4 regions of the Lysinibacillus sp. FSL K6-0102 genome follow, and region 2 is predicted to be linked to each of the others. Evidence: riboswitches for the same ligand, from Rfam matches in the RefSeq annotation. Region 2 holds a riboswitch; each other region holds the start of a gene.

What was found. Region 2 has a riboswitch for cobalamin ahead of NYE73_RS15570 ((2Fe-2S) ferredoxin domain-containing protein). Riboswitches for the same ligand answer to the same signal wherever they lie in the genome.
Region 1: another riboswitch for cobalamin. It lies ahead of NYE73_RS12085 (ABC transporter substrate-binding protein); the one in region 2 lies ahead of NYE73_RS15570 ((2Fe-2S) ferredoxin domain-containing protein).
Region 3: another riboswitch for cobalamin. It lies ahead of NYE73_RS02725 (ABC transporter substrate-binding protein); the one in region 2 lies ahead of NYE73_RS15570 ((2Fe-2S) ferredoxin domain-containing protein).
Region 4: another riboswitch for cobalamin. It lies ahead of cobT (nicotinate-nucleotide--dimethylbenzimidazole phosphoribosyltransferase); the one in region 2 lies ahead of NYE73_RS15570 ((2Fe-2S) ferredoxin domain-containing protein).

Annotation. Positions count from the first base shown of each region.
Region 1 is NZ_JBBOPH010000001.1:2,383,514-2,388,004, forward strand. Features, by position in the region: gene NYE73_RS12075 (hypothetical protein) at 1-90, shown strand, start outside; gene NYE73_RS12080 (elongation factor G) at 208-2,145, opposite strand; cobalamin riboswitch at 2,328-2,514, shown strand; gene NYE73_RS12085 (ABC transporter substrate-binding protein) at 2,678-3,670, shown strand; gene NYE73_RS12090 (precorrin-3B methylase) at 3,722-4,399, shown strand; gene NYE73_RS12095 (S9 family peptidase) at 4,471-4,491, shown strand, end outside.
Region 2 is NZ_JBBOPH010000001.1:3,046,070-3,050,560, reverse strand. Features, by position in the region: gene NYE73_RS15575 (energy-coupling factor ABC transporter permease) at 1-744, opposite strand, end outside; cobalamin riboswitch at 894-1,078, opposite strand; cobalamin riboswitch at 1,330-1,511, shown strand; gene NYE73_RS15570 ((2Fe-2S) ferredoxin domain-containing protein) at 1,658-2,029, shown strand; gene cobJ (precorrin-3B C(17)-methyltransferase) at 2,034-3,701, shown strand; gene NYE73_RS15560 (sirohydrochlorin chelatase) at 3,716-4,491, shown strand, end outside.
Region 3 is NZ_JBBOPH010000001.1:569,553-574,043, reverse strand. Features, by position in the region: gene NYE73_RS02730 (FecCD family ABC transporter permease) at 1-367, opposite strand, end outside; gene NYE73_RS02725 (ABC transporter substrate-binding protein) at 364-1,332, opposite strand; cobalamin riboswitch at 1,469-1,651, opposite strand; gene NYE73_RS02720 (acyl-CoA dehydrogenase family protein) at 1,709-3,376, opposite strand; gene NYE73_RS02715 (class I adenylate-forming enzyme family protein) at 3,378-4,491, opposite strand, start outside.
Region 4 is NZ_JBBOPH010000001.1:1,228,697-1,233,187, reverse strand. Features, by position in the region: gene NYE73_RS05750 (trimeric intracellular cation channel family protein) at 1-313, shown strand, start outside; gene cobT (nicotinate-nucleotide--dimethylbenzimidazole phosphoribosyltransferase) at 365-1,420, opposite strand; cobalamin riboswitch at 1,513-1,688, opposite strand; gene NYE73_RS05740 (hypothetical protein) at 2,098-2,487, shown strand; gene NYE73_RS05735 (rhodanese-like domain-containing protein) at 2,539-2,841, opposite strand; gene hfq (RNA chaperone Hfq) at 2,937-3,167, opposite strand; gene miaA (tRNA (adenosine(37)-N6)-dimethylallyltransferase MiaA) at 3,265-4,167, opposite strand; gene NYE73_RS05720 (lysophospholipase) at 4,154-4,491, opposite strand, start outside.

The sequences.
Region 1 (4,491 bases), 660 kb from region 2:
ATTGATTTTACGAACAAGCATGACTATGTAATAGTTGAACCCGCATATTTGTTGGACAATCCAACAAAGAAAGCTGTCGGTGCACTATAAAAACAAGCCCTCCATTTTTTGGAGGGCTTGTAATATCTTATGGCAGGGTAGAGATATATTTATGCCCAAGAAAGAAATACCCGCGGAAATACCCGAAGCGAGCAGGCTCATCCCATCCTACAGGCAATGCATGGCTGCCTGTGCTTCTTGCCATGGAACCGAATATCCTTTGCCCTTAGCACAAAAGATACTAGAGGAACTATACTCAGGGTCGGCATTTTTATCGTAGCCAATCTGTGCAATCACATCCTCTGTATTATGGCACACATCATAGCCATCAAATTGGAGTGTGAGTGCACCTTTCCCATTTGTATAGGCGGCAAAGGTTGTGCTGTAGCTCATTAAAGTGGCAACAGGTGCACGACCTGTTAGGATAACATCCGTTTCGGATAAAATCGGGTCATCGAACGTGCCTGCTGCTTGCTGAATATCAGTCATCATACGACCGATAAAGTCGTTTGAAGCTTTCATTTTAAAGCGATAATAGGGTTCAAGTAGAACATTTTGTGCCTGCTCCAGCCCCTGACGCAGGGCACGGAAACTGGCTTCACGGAAATCTCCCCCCGATGTATGTTCATTGTGCCCGCGACCTGTTAGAAGTGTAAAATGAATATCTGTTACAGGGAAGCCTGTCAGTAGCCCATGATGGTCACGCTCAAACAGATGCTTTTCAACAAGGCGCTGATTGCCTACAGATAAATGATCGGCATGACAGGCATTGGTGAAGGTATTACCTGTTCCACGTGGATTTGGCTCCATTAATAAATGAACTTCTGCATAATGCTTGAGGGGCTCGAAATGACCATAGCCCGTTACGGTCGTCGCAATGGTTTCCATGTATAAAATTTGCGGCTCACCAAAGGAGACAGCTAATGAAAAACGCGTCATTAATACCTCTGTCAGGACCTCCAATTGAATGGCACCCATAATATGCACATGGATTTCCTGAAATTTTTCCTGCCAGACCACACGCAAGGACGGCTCTTCTGCTTCGAGTAAACGGAAAATCTGTAGCACTTCCTTGATATGCTGATCACCCTCATATTGAACCTTTGCCTGTAAGGTTGGGACAAGCTCATAGGGCTGTGATAGCATCGTTGTACCGATTCGATCCCCAATGTTTGCCTGGCTCAGTCCTTTGACAGCGAAAATTTCTCCTGCCTCTACCTGTTGAACGGTCTCAAAGCGACTGCCGTTATAAAGGCGAATTTCGGTCACTTTTTCTGTTACTTCGTCAAATGAAAATTCATCTCGTACATGCAACGAGCCCTTGGTTGCCTTCATAAAGGTTAAACGCTGGTGCCCATCATGACGAATCTTAAAAACCTCGCCCTCAAACGGGGCATCCTTGTCAAAATGGGAAGCCGTTAACAGCGGGAGCTGGTCAAGAAATTCCTGAATGCCCTCATCCTTTAAGGCCGAGCCAGCAAAGCAAGGGAAGGCACCTTCATTTTTAATCATTTCCTTTAATTGAGCAAGACACTGTTCATGCTCCAATGACTCATTTAGAAAGGCATCAAGCAATTTTTCGTCGCGCTCCGCCAGCCATTCCATAATATTATTTGATACATAGTCTGCTCGCAGTGGCTCATCGATGAACAATACATGCTGAGAGCAATCTTTGCGAAGCTGTCTGATGACAGCCTCCATATTGGCACCCTCACGATCCATTTTATTGATAAAGAAGAAGGTAGGGACATGGTATTGACGTAAAAGTTGCCACACTGTTTCTGTATGGCCCTGTATCCCTTCGACAGCGCTAATGATAATAATGGCATAATCCATCACACGAATGGCACGCTCCATCTCAGGGGAGAAATCGACATGCCCTGGCGTATCAATCAATGTGTATGTATCATCGCCAATATTCATGCGCCCTTGCTCGGCAAATATCGTAATGCCCCGTCTGCGCTCTAGCTCATGATGATCAAGAAAGGTATCCTGATGATCAACACGCCCCCGTGCTTGAATACTATTTGTATGAAAAAGCACTTGCTCAGAGAAGGTCGTTTTTCCTGCATCCACGTGCGCAAGTACACCGATCGTTTTGTACATAAGAAATCCTCGTTTCTATAGAATGCTATCTTTTTATTGTAACAGAATACTAGCTTCTATATTTCTTGTAAAATAGTTCGTCTTTATGTCGAAATAGTGCTAATATAATGATGATTATACTTTTAGTGTCATACTACTGATTGCGCGATAAATTTTCTTCTGCTAGTCTATCAATAGTATTGACCATTATAGAACGTATTGGTGCAAATGGCATTTGTCATTTGCTTAAAAGGGAAATCGGTGCAATTCCGATGCTGTCCCGCAACTGTAAATGGGGAGTCTATACAGCATGCCACTGTAGTGAAACTATGGGAAGGCGTATAGATGATGAACCTAAGCCAGGATACCTGCCAGTATGTATTTTTTGACTAAGAACCACGAGGATGGGGATAGTGATGAAGGTAATGATACCGTTATTTCACTATGCTACTCTCTTGGCGACAAGAGGGTTTTTTTATGCCCTTCCAACTACCTTAGTAGTAAAGAAGTCTCTGATTTCTTTCTATATTTTAACAGCAAAGGAGAAAAGGACATGAAGAAATGGAAAAGTATATGGCTGATGATGATCATTGCCTTGGTCGCTGTTTTAGGGGCTTGTAACGCAAAGGACAAAACGGAATCAGCTGCACAAGGTGAAAAGGTTGAGCCATCTGAGGCGGCAGCAGAAGTAACCATTAAAAATAATGACACAACTCAAACATATACGGAAGCACCAACAAAAGCGATTAGCTTAAATCAACATGTGACAGAAATTATGTTAGCACTTGGTTTAGAGGATTCTATGGTAGGGACAGCTTACTTAGATGATAAAATCTATGAACCACTGCAAGAGGCATACGATAAGGTCCCTGTTCTTTCCGATCAATACCCAACGAAGGAGCAAGTCATCGATGCCGAGGCAGATTTCCTATATGCTGGCTGGAAAAGTGGCTTTGGCGAAAAGGGTGTAGGCACACCAGAAGAGCTTGAAGAATTAGGCATCCATACGTATTTACATACGGCTTCCAACATGACAAAGCCAACCATAGAGGATATTTTCACTGATATTCGCAATATCGCAAAGATTTTCCGTATTGAGGATCGTGGCGAAGCTTTAATTGAGCAAATGACGAAAGATGTAGAGGCAGTACAAGCTAAATTACCAAAAGATAGCGAAAAATTACGTGTTCTTGTGTTTGATAGCGGTGAAAAGGATGTATTTACAGCTGGTCAAAACTTTATGAATGAGCTTGTGACAATCGCGGGTGGACAAAATATCTTTGGTGATGTGGAATCAGGCTGGACAACTGTGTCGAAGGAAGATGCAGTAGACCGCAACCCAGAGGTAGTTGTCGTGATTGATTACGGTGAAACAACGGCAGACCAAAAGATCCAATTCTTAAAAAATGATCCAGCCTTAAAGGAGATGGAAGCGGTCAAAAATGAGCGCTTTGTCATCCTGCCACTTTCAGCAGCGTCTGAAGGGGTTCGTGCGGCAGAGGCCATTGAAATTTTAGCAAAGGGCTTCTATCCTGAAAACTTTTAATCCATTCGAGCTAGCGTTTTGCTAGCTCCTTTTTTATAAGGAGCGATAAAAATGAACGCATTTCAAAAAAATGTACCAGATCAAACATTTGAAACACTGAACCGTCATGGTGAGTTTACCCGTCTAGCCGTTAGCCCTGGCATTATTAATAAGCATTATACTCCTGCACAATTCCAAAAGATAGCCGAAATTGCTGGCGAAAAGGGGGCGATAAAATATTCTGCTTCCTATAGTATACTCGTATCCATACCAACGTGCGATGCCACAGAAGCGGTGCAAGCCTTACAGGAAGCAGGTCTTTATGTTGCTCCCTCTGGTTCAATCATAGCCATGAAGGCCTGCGATTTTTGTGATGGGGAGAAAATGGAGGCTGCTCCGATAACCGAACAGCTCTATCATGCCATAGAGGGGATGAAGGTACCTGCAAGAGTGCGTGTCAATATTAATGGCTGTGCATCAGCTTGCTACAATGCAGTCTATGATGATATTGGACTCGTTTACCAACAAGAAAGCTTTGATGTCTATTTAGGGGCAGTACCGATGGGAGCAAAGGCACAGGCTGGCACGTTATTCGCTAAGAGGGTAGACGTCACACAAATTGAAGATTTTTTACTGCACCTGATAAACCTTTATAAGGAGCATGCTCGCCCAAATGAGCCCTTTTATAAATTTTATCGCAGAACAAAGTCAGCAGAATATTGGGAACTAGTAAAAAATTCAATTAAATAGCAGGAATATTACTTAGGGTGTCGAAGTATTGTAATAAGGCACAGAAAATTACAATACAAAGGAGCAAGAACATGACATCGAAACAAGGGATT
Region 2 (4,491 bases):
ATGTGCCTCCTTTGTTGAGAAAACACGTAACGTTTTTAATTCGCTAACATTGTATTTTTTCAAGAAATTCATCACAATGACCGTTAAAATTCCTTCACTCACTGCTAAAGGAATTTGAGTTAAGGCAAAAATACCTGCAAACTTTGTAAAGGATGCCATAAAGCCTCCAACCTCTGAAGGAAAGGCTAGTGCTAGTTGTACAGAAGTCACAATGTATGTACCTAAATCACCAAGCATAGCTGCAAAGAATATGGCTAGTGAAAATGACAACCCTACTTTTTGAGCCCCTTTAAAGACAAAGTAAGCAATAAAAGGACCAACAATAGCCATAGAAAAGGCATTAGCCCCTAAAGTTGTAATTCCTCCATGAGCTAATAATAAAGATTGAAATAATAAAACGATTGTTCCAATTACACTCATTGCTAGAGGGCCAAAGAGTACTGTCCCAAGTCCTACACCAGTTGGGTGAGAACAACTACCTGTAACTGAAGGGATTTTTAGGGCGGATAGCACAAAGGCAAAGGCTCCTGAAAGCCCCAAAAGCATTTTTGTTTCAGGATTTTCATCAATGGTTTTTCGAATAGAACGCAATCCTAGAATGATAAATGGGATAGAGATCACCCACCAAAAAATAGCCCATTCGATTGGTAAAAAACCTTCCATGATATGCATGGCAAAGGCACGTTTTGGCACGATTAAAAAGGCCAGTAAAAAATAACTAAGTTTCCACCATGATAATGTCAAAAAGCTTTCCTCCTAACTAATTAATAGATTTTTAGAATATTGCGTGCGTAATTAAAAAAAGCACTTCTCCTTAGGTGGAAAAGTGCATAGCTAAAAAAGCAAATAACAGTCTCATCTGCTAAGCCGCACACCTATCCTCGTAGGTTGAAACGATCACTTATTTTTCGGCAGGTCTCCTGGCTCTAGTTCAATGCTTTATAGGTCTTCCCATCCGTTGGACAGTGACATATTCTATAAAGCTCCCTATTACAGTGGCGGGACCGCGCCGGACTCAAACCGGCTTCCCTTTTAAGCAAAATGACAAGCACTTTGCACCGAAAAACATTCAAATTGTGAGATTTCACGACAAAGTGTAACATGAATTTCCATAAATATGCTATACCTTTTATGAAATTTTTTAAATTAAAGGTCAACGGTGAATATTCTGATAAAATTTTGTGCGCAAATTATATAGATTGTATAAAATTCATACCTAGTTCCATTCAAAATTGATAAATTTGTCATAAATTTTTAAAGAAATATTGAAATTTTAAAATAATAAGATATGATAAAGACAGTTTTCTATTTAAAATTCTAATAAAAATTTCATATAAAACGTCAATAAGTGCTCGAATAGTTCGAGATAATAGGGAAATTGGTGAAAATCCAATACAGCCCCCGCTACTGTAATAGCTGATGAAATCGCAAAGCCACTGGTACAAACTTGGGAAGGTGCGACAGTAAAATGAAGCTTAAGTCAGGAAACCTGCTTATTTGATTGTGCATGCAAACTTTTCGGAGGGAGAAGTTGAAGCGAAAGCGGGTACCTGTATTTCATTCTATTCGTTTTTATTTGGCTTCTACAAAACCTTTACTCTTCGTTATAGAGTAAAGGTTTTTCTTTTTCCAAAAAGCAAATGAGGGGAGACAGAAGATGACAACTTGGAATTTAGAGGGGATGAAAACACATCTCTTTATTTGCAATGGCAGTAGCTGCATGAAAAAGGATGGGGAGGAAATTACCTTAGCCATTCGAGATGAGATACAGCGGCAAGCACTCGATCAGGAAATACATACGACAAGAACGCGCTGTAATGGACGCTGCAAGGATGCTTGTGTGGTAATCGCTTATCCTCAAGGAAACTGGTATCGTGTGCCATCAACAGAGCATGCTAGAACACTAGTACAAGATTTACATCATGAATCCTTATACAACGAACATGTCTTTACACTTCGTGAAGGTACATTACAGCGTACTGCTCAAACAACTGCCATTAAAGGGATCGAAAAGGTGAAAGAGGGGTAACAACATGGCGCAAAAAGGAAAAATTTTCGTAGTAGGCTTTGGACCTGGAGATTTTAAGCATATTACGACACGTGCAGTAGAGGCTTTACAACAAAGTGATATGATTATAGGCTATAAAACCTATGTAGAGCTGATTCAAGATTTAGTAAGTGCAAAATCGATTGTTAGTACAGGCATGACAGAAGAAGTGTCGCGTGCACAGGAAGCCGTTCGTCAAGCCGAAGCAGGGAGCATCGTCTCAGTAATTTCGAGTGGTGATGCAGGCGTCTATGGCATGGCGGGTTTAGTCTATGAGGTGTTAATTGAGCTAGGCTGGACAGAAGCAACAGGAATTGAAGTAGAAATTGTTCCTGGGATTTCTGCGATTAATTCATGCGCTAGCATACTTGGTGCACCTATTATGCATGATGCTTGTACAATCAGTTTGAGTGACCATCTAACACCTTGGAATTTAATTGCAAAGCGTGTCGAGGCAGCTGCAATGGCGGACTTTGTCATTGCTTTATACAATCCTAAAAGTGGACGTCGAACAAGACAAATTGTCGAGGCTCAACGAATACTCTTAGAATATCGTTCGCCAGACACACCAGTTGGGCTTGTGAAAAGTGCCTATCGAGAACGTCAAGAAGTGACCATGACAACACTAGCAGAAATGCTAGAACATGATATTGGTATGTTGACAACTGTCATTATCGGGAATTCGTCAACATTTTTCTATGACAATAAGATGATTACGCCCCGCGGTTACCAACGTAAATATACCCTGGGTGAAGAGAAACAGCCATTACGTCCACATCAACGTTTACGCGAAGAAAATGAACCTTGGGCAATGAACCAAGAGACAGGAACAGCGCGAAATGACTTTACTGCTGACCCTAATGCAGGGCGCTTTAATAAACCCAGTATAGCCGCTACGCCAAAGCCGAAAAAAACAGCTCTTGAAATGGCTACAGCGGCACTTGCAATGGTAAAAGGGACAAGCGCAGTCAAAGTAACACCGAAGCTTGTACAGCAAAAAATAGAATCTATTTTTGAATTAGCAGTAAGTCCTGGTGTAGCCAATAAGTTTTTTACTCCCCAGCAAATGATGACGTTAGCGGAGGTCGTTGGGGATGAGGGGACGATGGAATACACACCAGATCATCAAATTCATTTGAAAATACCAACGACTGCCCCTGAACAGATCACAGAGAAATTACAGGAAGTAGGGTTTTTATTAGCCCCGATTGGTGATGTGTTATCACTGAAGGCTTGTGATTTTTGCTACGGTGAAAAGGCTGATTCAATACCATATGCAGAGGAAATACAAGAAAAACTAGGCGGTATGTCCTTACCGAAGACATTAAATATTGGCTTTAATGGCTGTGGGATGGCCTGTTATCGGGCTGTATTTGATGATATTGGCATCGTCTACCGCAAAAGTAAATTTGATGTCTTTATTGGAGCAAAACCAGTCGGTCGTACAGCACACGCAGCACAGCCTGTTGTAGAAGGGCTGGAGCCTGAGCAGCTGATTCCACTCATTACAGATATTATTGAAGAATATAAAGCAAATGCTCATCCAAATGAACGCTTGTTTAAATATTTTAAACGTGTGAAAAAGATACTGCATTTTACGTATCAAGATATGTCTTCCAAAATAAAAGTAGAGCCAGCTCCGTGCGGCGACTAGTAAGGAGTAGAGAGATGAAAGCTATTTTATTTGTCGGCCATGGGAGCCGTTTAGCAGCAGGAAATGATGAGGTTCGTACATTTATCGAACAAATGACACCTCGTATTGATGAACAATTTTTAGTGGAAACTTGTTTCCTTGAATTTGCTTCACCTAACATCGAAGAAGGTATTACAAACTGTGTGAAAAAGGGAGCTACAGAGGTACATGTAATTCCAATCATTTTACTGCATGCAGGCCATTCAAAACTGCATATTCCAGCGGAAATCGAGCATGCGCGTGAGCATTATCCAACGATTACCTTCACATATGGTCAAACAATTGGTATCCATGATGAAATCTTTGCCATTTTACAAGATCGCCTAGCTGAAATTGGCTTTAATTCAGAACAAGAGCAGGAAGACACAGCGATTTTATTGATTGCACGAGGTGGCAGTGATCCATCTGCTAATGGTGATTTTTATAAAATCACGCGACTCTTATGGGAAAAACTACCTGTAAAATACGTAGAAAGTGCTTTTATGGGTGTCACAGATCCACGAGTTGAAGAAGGAATTGAACGTTGTGTCAAACTAGGTGCAAAAAAAATCATCATGTTACCATACTTTTTATTCACAGGCATTTTGATGGAACGCATGCATGGCATGTGTGAGAAGTTTAATGAACTTTATCCAGATTGTGATATTCAAATTGCTAACTATTTTGGCTACCATGAACGGTTACAAAATGTTTTATTAGAGCGTATTGAACAGGCAATCAACGGTACATCAACAGGTATGCAAGATCTAGA
Region 3 (4,491 bases), 2.5 Mb from region 2:
CACCAATCATACTGAAGATTGGCAGCGCATACAAACCGACAACAGGTATAGAAATACTAAAAAAGATCGTTAAAACAGCACCAACAGAAGCTCCTGACGAAACCCCTAGTGTATATGGATCTGCTAATGGATTTTTTAATAAACCTTGGAAAGCTGCTCCAGCAATAGCTAGAGATGCGCCTACTAGTCCCGCTAATAACACGCGAGGCAAACGAATTTTCCAAAAGATATTGGCGGCTGTTTCATCAACCGCCTTATTCCACAATACTTCTAATGGAATATGAACCGAGCCTATCGCTACGCCACACCAGATGCTAATAAGAAGAAGCGTACATGTTAATGTATAGGCTAGTGCTATTTTTTTCACTTAAATACCTCAGGATAGATTGCTTTTGCTAATTCTTCTAGACCTTCAGCTAAACGTGGCCCTTGACGACTTGTCGTACTTTCATCTACCTGCACAATCGCATTATTTTTTACGGCATTAATCGTATCAAAGCCCGCACGTTTTGGTATTTTCATTAAAATATCTGGTACATAATGATATGTCACCACGATGACATCTGGATTTTTTGCGATAATTTGTTCTGCATCAATTTTATACCAATTATCGCCATCTACAGCTACATTCTCTGCATTGATCATTTCAAGCATCGCGTTCATAAATGTACCATTGCCAGCTGTATAAATATCTGGCTCATCTGATGCTTCAACTAACACTTTTTTGGGTTCAACATCCTTGACTTTAGACAAAACTTCTTCTACTTTTGCCTTCATATTAGCAACAATTTTTTCTGCCTCTGGCAATTTCCCTGTAGCACGTCCAAGTTGCTCAATTGTTGTATATGTTTCATTAAAGTCTTGTGCATTTTTTACAACAAATACTTTCAAACCTGCTGATTCAAGCTGTGCAATAGCCTCTTCTGAAAGAGACATGCTAGATTCGTGTGAAAAAACGATATCTGGTTTTAAGGCAATAATTTTTTCAATATCGTATTCCATACCGCCAACCTTATCCTTCTCAGCTGCCTCTGGCGGATAATCGTCGTTGTCCGTAACACCAACTATTTCATCATTTAAACCTAGTCCAAAAAGGATTTCAGTATTACTCGGAATAAGTGAAACAATTTTCTCAGGAGGTGCTTCAAGTGTAATGTCCTTACCAAGGGCATCTGTTATCGTCATTGGGAATGTTGCTTCATCCACCTGGGCCGTTTCTTGCTGTGTTTGCTGCTCGTTAGATGGTTTGTTATCTTTTGCTTCCTGCCCACAAGCAGCTAGCAAGCCTACTGCTAAAAATGCTGATAATCCTATTTTCCAAAATTTCTTCATGTGAATCCTCCTTCGTTGATCCGTGCGACATTTCGCTTTACTCTACATCAAAATAAAACCCCTCATCTTTGATCGATGAGGGGGCAAAATCGCACCAAAAAACTGATACAAAATCCACCACCCTATCCTCGTAGGTTGTCATGTCGTTATAAAGGCAGGTCTCCTGGCTAGTGCTACTTGCGATTTTTCAAGCCTTCCCGAAATCTTCAGTGGCATCATTTGAAAAAACTCACACTTACAGTGGCGGGACCGCATCGGAATTACACCGATTTCCCTTTTCACTTTACTTAAGTAAAGAACCTTTATAATATTCAGTTGATTTCATTATACATGAAAATGAAAAAAGTCGCCTCCATTCAAGACGACTCCCCGGCCATTATACAATTTCAGAAAAGTATTGGACTGTTTTCATTTGAGCACCCATTTCTCTTAATGACCATGTCTGTTCTAAATAAACGTCTGCTAGTTTTTCATATTTCCCACCAAATTTATGTGCCCACTCAACCGCTATGACACTTTCATAAAGGTGAGCCATTTTTTCCGCCATACCTTTAGCTTCAAAAGTTTTCGTTGCCTCGTCTAAAGCGCTAAAAATTTGCAGTTTCACAGACATATTCGCCAATTGTTCTTTAACGATTTGTACTAGTAAGCTGTCAGCTAATTTGTCTAATCGTTCCTCCATCTCCTGTACAAACAGTTCATGAGCATGAAACTTATCTACTAAACGAATGAGTTCTAAGGCCAAAATATTAGCCGTCCCCTCCCACACCGTTAACACTTGGGCGTCTCTTAATAAGCGGGGCGTTACAAAGTCTTCTATATAGCCATTACCTCCGTGTAATTCAATTGCCTCACTAGCATAATGAACAGCTTGCTCTGCTGTTTCCTTTTTCATAATGGCAATATATAAACGATTCATAATAAGATCTTGCTGAGTTCCCTGTCCACTTGTCACTTTATCGTATAATTGGATAAGGTCAAAAACTGTCGCTACTTCCACGTGCAACTTAGCTGCAAATTTCCCTAAAGTATCCTGAATCATAGGGTACTGTGTTAAGGGCTTGCCAAATGCATGTCGATTGCTTACATAATGTTTTGCCTCTAAGAAGCCGCGACGCATAATACCAATTGAAGCGACTGCATTACAAATTCTAGAGAGATTTAGTGCTTCTAGCATATAATAAATCCCTTTATTTTGCTCCCCTACAACATAGGCAAGTGTACCATCAAATTCTACCTCACCAGAGGGAACTGCCCGAACGCCTAGCTTATCTTTCAGTCGGCGAATACGTAGATGATTTGTTGTTCCATCTTCTTTGCGCCAAGGAACTGCAAACAATGTTAAGCCTTTGGAACCTGCTGGCGCACCTTCTAGACGTGCCAATACCATCGCTACACCACACATGCCCGCATTGGATGCAAAATATTTTTCACCATATAGACGATAAGCAGTGCCATCCTTTCTCGCCTCCACCACATTTGCACCTACGTCAGAGCCCCCTTGACGTTCTGTTAAAAAGGTCGCACCTTCATATAAATCTGTGTCACCTGTTGCACACACATGTGGTAAAAAACGCTGCTTTACCTCTTCATCTGCATAATGATCTAATAGATAGGCAGTTGCCATTGTCAATGTTACCGGACAATAAAAACCGGGCTCTGCATGTGATAGCAAATAACCTTGTGCAAAGCTATAAACATAATTCCCCTTGTGTCCTAGCTGCGGAATATGCTTGTGTACATAGCCTACAATCCCAGTATTATATGTCTCTTCAATCGTTTTTTTATAGCCATCATTAACCCAAACCTCCGATATCTCTTCACCATAGGCATCATATCTTTGAAGGCGAGGCTCACCCTGTCGATCTGTATGCTTTGCCCTCGTATCAATATCACCTGCACATAGCTCACCAAAATTTGTTAACTCTCGTTGGGCATAGGATAAAAACTCTTTATCTAACATCATTTCTACTATTTTTTGAAGCGTGTCATCTTCAGTAAAAAAGTTCGTAGTACGCATTGCTTCTTGTTGTAATACTTTCATGCTATCTCACCTCTTGCCCCTTTAAATTTTGTTTTAATATTTTGCCTGATGCATTGCGTGGTAGCGCTTCTACTTTTTCAAAAATACGTGGTATTTTAAACTTTGCAAGATGCTCCTCTAAATAAGCTTTCAAAGCTTCCTCATGGATGTCTTGTTTAGCAGAATACACCGCCTTTACAGTTTCCCCCCATTGCGGATGTGGTACACCAATTACCGCAACCTCGAATATACCTTCAAAGCTCAATAAACAATCTTCAATTTCTTTCGGATAAATGTTGACACCTCCCGAAATAATGACATCCTTTTTACGATCTACGATCCAAATAAAACCATCTTCATCCTTGCGAGCTAGATCTCCTGTTTTTAACCAACCATCAATAAAGGCTTCATTAGTAGCTACTTCATCCTTATAGTAGCCGAGCATGTTGCCCTCACCCAACAAGACAATTTCCCCCACTTCGCCTACATTTACATCTTCTCCACTGTCATTCACAATACGCAACTCTGTGCCAAGTGGCGCCCGCTGACCAATACTTCCTGCCTTTGCTTCATGTTCCTTGCCAAATAATAATGAACCACTTGGACCTGCCTCTGTTAATCCATATACACAAGTCAAATTATTTGTGCGGAATGCCTGCTGAATGAACCGAACCTCACTTTGAGATAACGGTGCCCCACCATAGACCCACCATTTCATAGAAGACAAATCTGCCGAATGTAGCCTTGGCAGTTGTGCCGTTAATAAATAAGCAACAGGTGCACCAAAGAAATGTGTTGTTTTCTCCTTTTCAATGGAATCAATGAATAAATCGGGTGTAAAAGTTGGTGTTAATACATTTGTTGAGCCTACCAATACACCCGCCATTAAAAATAAATGTAATGGTGCAGAGTGTGTTAATGGCATCATAAGCAAAATACGGCTCTCAGGCTTTACCTCCATTTCAACAGCTATCATTTGCGCCACTGTTAAAATATTACGGTAGCTAAATAACACACCCTTTGGTTTTCCTGTCGTGCCAGATGTATATAAAATCGTGGAAGGGTCATCCTCTTGTAACTGACAATCAATTGTTTGTGTACTAGCATTTTGAAGCATTGATTCATACTGATGCCAT
Region 4 (4,491 bases), 1.8 Mb from region 2:
ATCAGCATTCGCTATTCAAGGCGCACTCTATGCTGTCAAGCTTGATATGCCAGTAAGCGCAGTCATTGTAGCTGCTGTTTTGACAGGTTCAGGTGGGGGTATTGTACGAGATTTATTAGCTAGAAGAAAACCATTAGTTCTCCGTGATGAAGTTTATGGTGTTTGGGCAGCTCTTGCTGGACTGCTAATCGGATTCGAGGTTTTTACAGGGGACATTTTCCTTTATATTTTATTCGCAGTGATTACAGCTTTACGTATTCTTTCCTATATGATGAAGTGGCGCTTGCCATTACGAAAATTAAATCGTGCATAAATATCATTCAGCCAATGACCAAAAATTAAGTCATTGGCTGTTTTATTGTTTTTATCTTTTTAACAACTGCATTGATTCTTCTAAAGTCACCATGTTTTTCATCATCGAGCAAGCTGCATCTAAAATAGGAAAGGCTAAGGCTGCTCCAGAACCTTCGCCTAAACGCATATTCATGTGCAACATTGGTTCAATGCCTAGTAAGGCAGCGGCAATTTTTGCCCCTGGTTCCTCTGAAGCATGGGAAGGAATGATATAATCGATTACTTTTGGTTCGAGCTTATAAGCAATGAGGGAGGCTATAGTCGAAATAAATCCATCAATGACAACAGGTTTACGATGGGCAGCAGCGCCAAGAATAATACCTGTCATCGCCCCTATCTCTAACCCTCCAACCTTAGCCAGAACATCAATAACATCATTTGGATTAGGCTTATTTAAGGTAATTGCTTTTTCAATAACTGCCGCTTTATAGGCAATGCCTCCTTGGCCTACTCCTGCACCAAACCCCGTTACTTCGATAGGGTTGCATCCCGTCAAAACAGCTAATATCGCAGCACTTGGTGTTGTATTGCCGATGCCCATTTCTCCAGTCCCAAGTACATCAGCACCTTTTATGATTTCCTCAGTGGCCACACGGATTCCTACTTCTATCGATTGAATGGCTTCTTGTTTGGCCATAGCTGGACCTTGTGCCATGTTATCTGTACCATATTTAATTTTATGAATAATGACACCTGCATCAAGTGGAATATCTTCTTTTACACCCACATCTACTGTGACCACCTTTGCATTGGTAATCCCCGCAATCGCACAAACGCCTGTACCCCCCTTAGGAAAATTTAATGTTTGAAAGACCGTAACATCTTGTGGATTCGTGGTTACACCTTCCTCGCAAACACCATGATCTGCAGCACAGACAATCATCACTTTTTTGTCGACCATCGGATATAATTGTCCTGTTATACCAGAGAGCTGTACGGCAAGTGATTCTAGTTTACCCAAGCTACCTGGGGGCTTACAAAGCGCATCAATCCGCTTTCTAGCTTGCTCCATACTTTTCATATCAGCCCCCTGAATGTTTTGAATCGTGTCTTGTAATAATTGCATGATTATTTCTCCTCTCGTTCTCATTAAGACAAAATAAAAAGTCTGTAGTTTATTGTCATGACAAATAAACTACAGACTTTTCCATCATCTATATCTTCTAAAGCATGTAGGCAGGTCTCCTGGCTCAAGTTCAACACCTCATAGTACCTTCCCAGCAATTTGCTAGTGGCATACACTATGAAATTCCCTTATACAGTGGCGGGTCCGCTAAAGCTTTTCACTTTATTCCCTATTCTCCCTAATGGGCACCTATTGCTTTTATGTAATTATGTTAAATCTACTTTACAACTTTTTTAGTGTCAAGAGGAAAAAATTTTTTGAGTGTTAACTTAGTACATACTGCTATTCACAATAAAAGCTTATCAAGAGCTTGTCACAATAAATGAATCCTTCACTTGATTCCTAGTCTTCCATAATTAGTGCTTTTTAGAATTCTCTATGTCTAACACTCGGCTTGTACAAAAATCCATTACTGAATCAATTGCCATAACAAGTAAACTACAGACTTTTCAATCATCTCTACCTTCCATAGCATATGTTCTGCCAATTCACTGAGTAATGTTGAACATAAAAGTTGAAACCTTAATAATCTGTTCAATGTAAACATAAATTATTTCTATGATTAAAATTAGGGTAAGTATCAATAGTAAAACGATGAAAAGTTAGGAGTAGATACGATGAATGCAAAACAATTAAGAAACGCTATTGCTGAAACCTGTGAAACGCACGATAGCCTCTATGCCAAACTCGTAAAACCGATCAATCAGTTGTTAATCAATATCGACGCTTCGATCAGTGAAGAGACAGCAAATAAAATACTAGAAAATTTAAAGTTATTTCATAGTGGTGATAAATACATTACGGAGTGTCATTTCGAGGAGAGTCAAAATTTCTTGAAAGATGGCATTGAGCTTCTCCAAAAAGGGGATTTGGCGAATGGAGCACTACAAATTTATGGAGCTGGTCTAAACTTTGCTAGTTATGCTTCAAAAGTGCAGGGACAAAAAAATGTTAATATCTACAAAAACTTTGAAGAGAATTTTAATTTTATCATGGATGCCCCTTGAAAAAATAATCATGAAAAAAGAAAGAGTGTATACTCTTTCTTTTTTCATGATTTATTTAAATTCTAATTCTCCATCATAAGCCAGCATGCCGCCTTCAAGGTTTGTTACATCAAATCCTTGGGCCTCTAAGTAAGCACACGCATTGGCAGAACGAGCTCCAGCCTTGCATACAATAATATATGGCTTTTCTACATCTAATTCCTCTAAACGTTCAGGGATAGTTCCGAGTGCAATATGTTGAGCACCTGGGATCATGCCATGGGCTACTTCATCCTCTTCACGTACATCGATAATATATAGGTCCTCATTTGCATCTAACAGATCTAATAATTGTGTTGTTTCCATTGTTTTCATAAACTTTGTCCTCCAAAATATCAAATTCCACTATCATTATAGCTTGTAGCAAAAAAAACAGCCAGTGTGAGAACACTAACTGTTTAACAAACTTATTATACTTCTGTCTCTAAAAACTCTATTTGTTTTGCTGGTACGAATGTAGAAATGGCATGCTTGTAGATTAGGTGCTGCTTATTTTCAGCATCAAGTAGTAATACTGTAAAATTATCATATGATTTCACAGTCCCTTTTAACTGAAATCCGTTTAACAGAAATACAGTTACAAAAACACTGTTTTTACGTAGTTGGTTCAAGAACGTATCTTGCAAATTGATTGATTTCATCAAATAGCCTCCCTACTAACTTTCTACCTCTTCATTCCTATAGTAGCACGTTCTACCAATTTATCAATTAGTAATTTTTAGAAATTTTTCTTTATTCTTATAATCGATCATCCGGCGTAATAAAATGGACATCCATTTTATTACGGAAATAAGTAAGCTGTCTTTTTGCATAGCGACGGGAATTTTGTTTTAAGCTATCAAGGGCTTCCTCTAGGGTACATTTGCCATCTAAATAATCATATAATTCTTTATACCCGATGGCTTGTATAGACTGCACTCCACGGATATTTTGCTGCCATAATCCCTTCACCTCTTGCAGAAGACCATTTTCCACCATTAAATCAACACGACGATTAATACGGTCATATAGCACGTCACGGGACATGTTTTGACCTAGCCCTAAAATAACATGGTCGTAAAGGGGTACTTCCCCTCGATTTTGCGCTTCAGCTGCTTTTGATACACCGCTTAATTCCAGCATTTCTAATGCACGAATAACACGACGTGTATTGTTTGGATGGATTGTCTCCGCTGTTTGAGGGTCTAGTTGTTTTAGTTTGTCATGCATTGCCTCAGGGCCAAGCTTTGCTAATTCCTCATAGTAGGCTTTTCGTGCTTCTTCATCTACTTTTTCATCAGTAAATTGGAAATCATAGAGGACAGCTTGTACATATAAGCCAGAGCCTCCTACTATTATAGGTAATTTTTGACGAGCTTGTATTTCCGCGATCTTCGCACGTACTAATTTTTGATAATCTGCTACCGAAAAAGATTCTGTAGGCTCTAAAAAGCTAAGTAAATGATGAGGAACGCCCTCCATCTCTTCTTCGGTAATTTTAGCTGTCCCAATATCGAGCCCTTTATAAACTTGCATGGAATCACCATTAATGACTTCACCGTTATATTTTTTTGCCAATTCAATGCTTAATGCCGTTTTACCAGAGGCAGTCGGCCCCACTATTGCTACGACCTCTGCCTGCTGCAATTTAGTTTCTATCATATTTTTCTAACCACCGTAATAAAACTTGAAAGACCGCTTCTTGATTGTCTTCATTTAAAATTTCATGTCGTTTATCCTCGAATAAATAAACCGTTACATCCTCTACACCCACCGCTGCTAACTGTTCAGCAACTTTGTAAACGCCTAGCCCCTGTTCACCAACCGGATCTTTACTGCCACTAATCAAGAGAATAGGGAGGTCTTTTCTTACTTTTGCTAATTCTTTTTTACGATTTAGTGTGGCAAAGCCAGTTGTCAAATCCACGAAAAATTGATTCGTTGGAATAAAGCCACAATAGGGATCATCGATATACTTTTCCACCT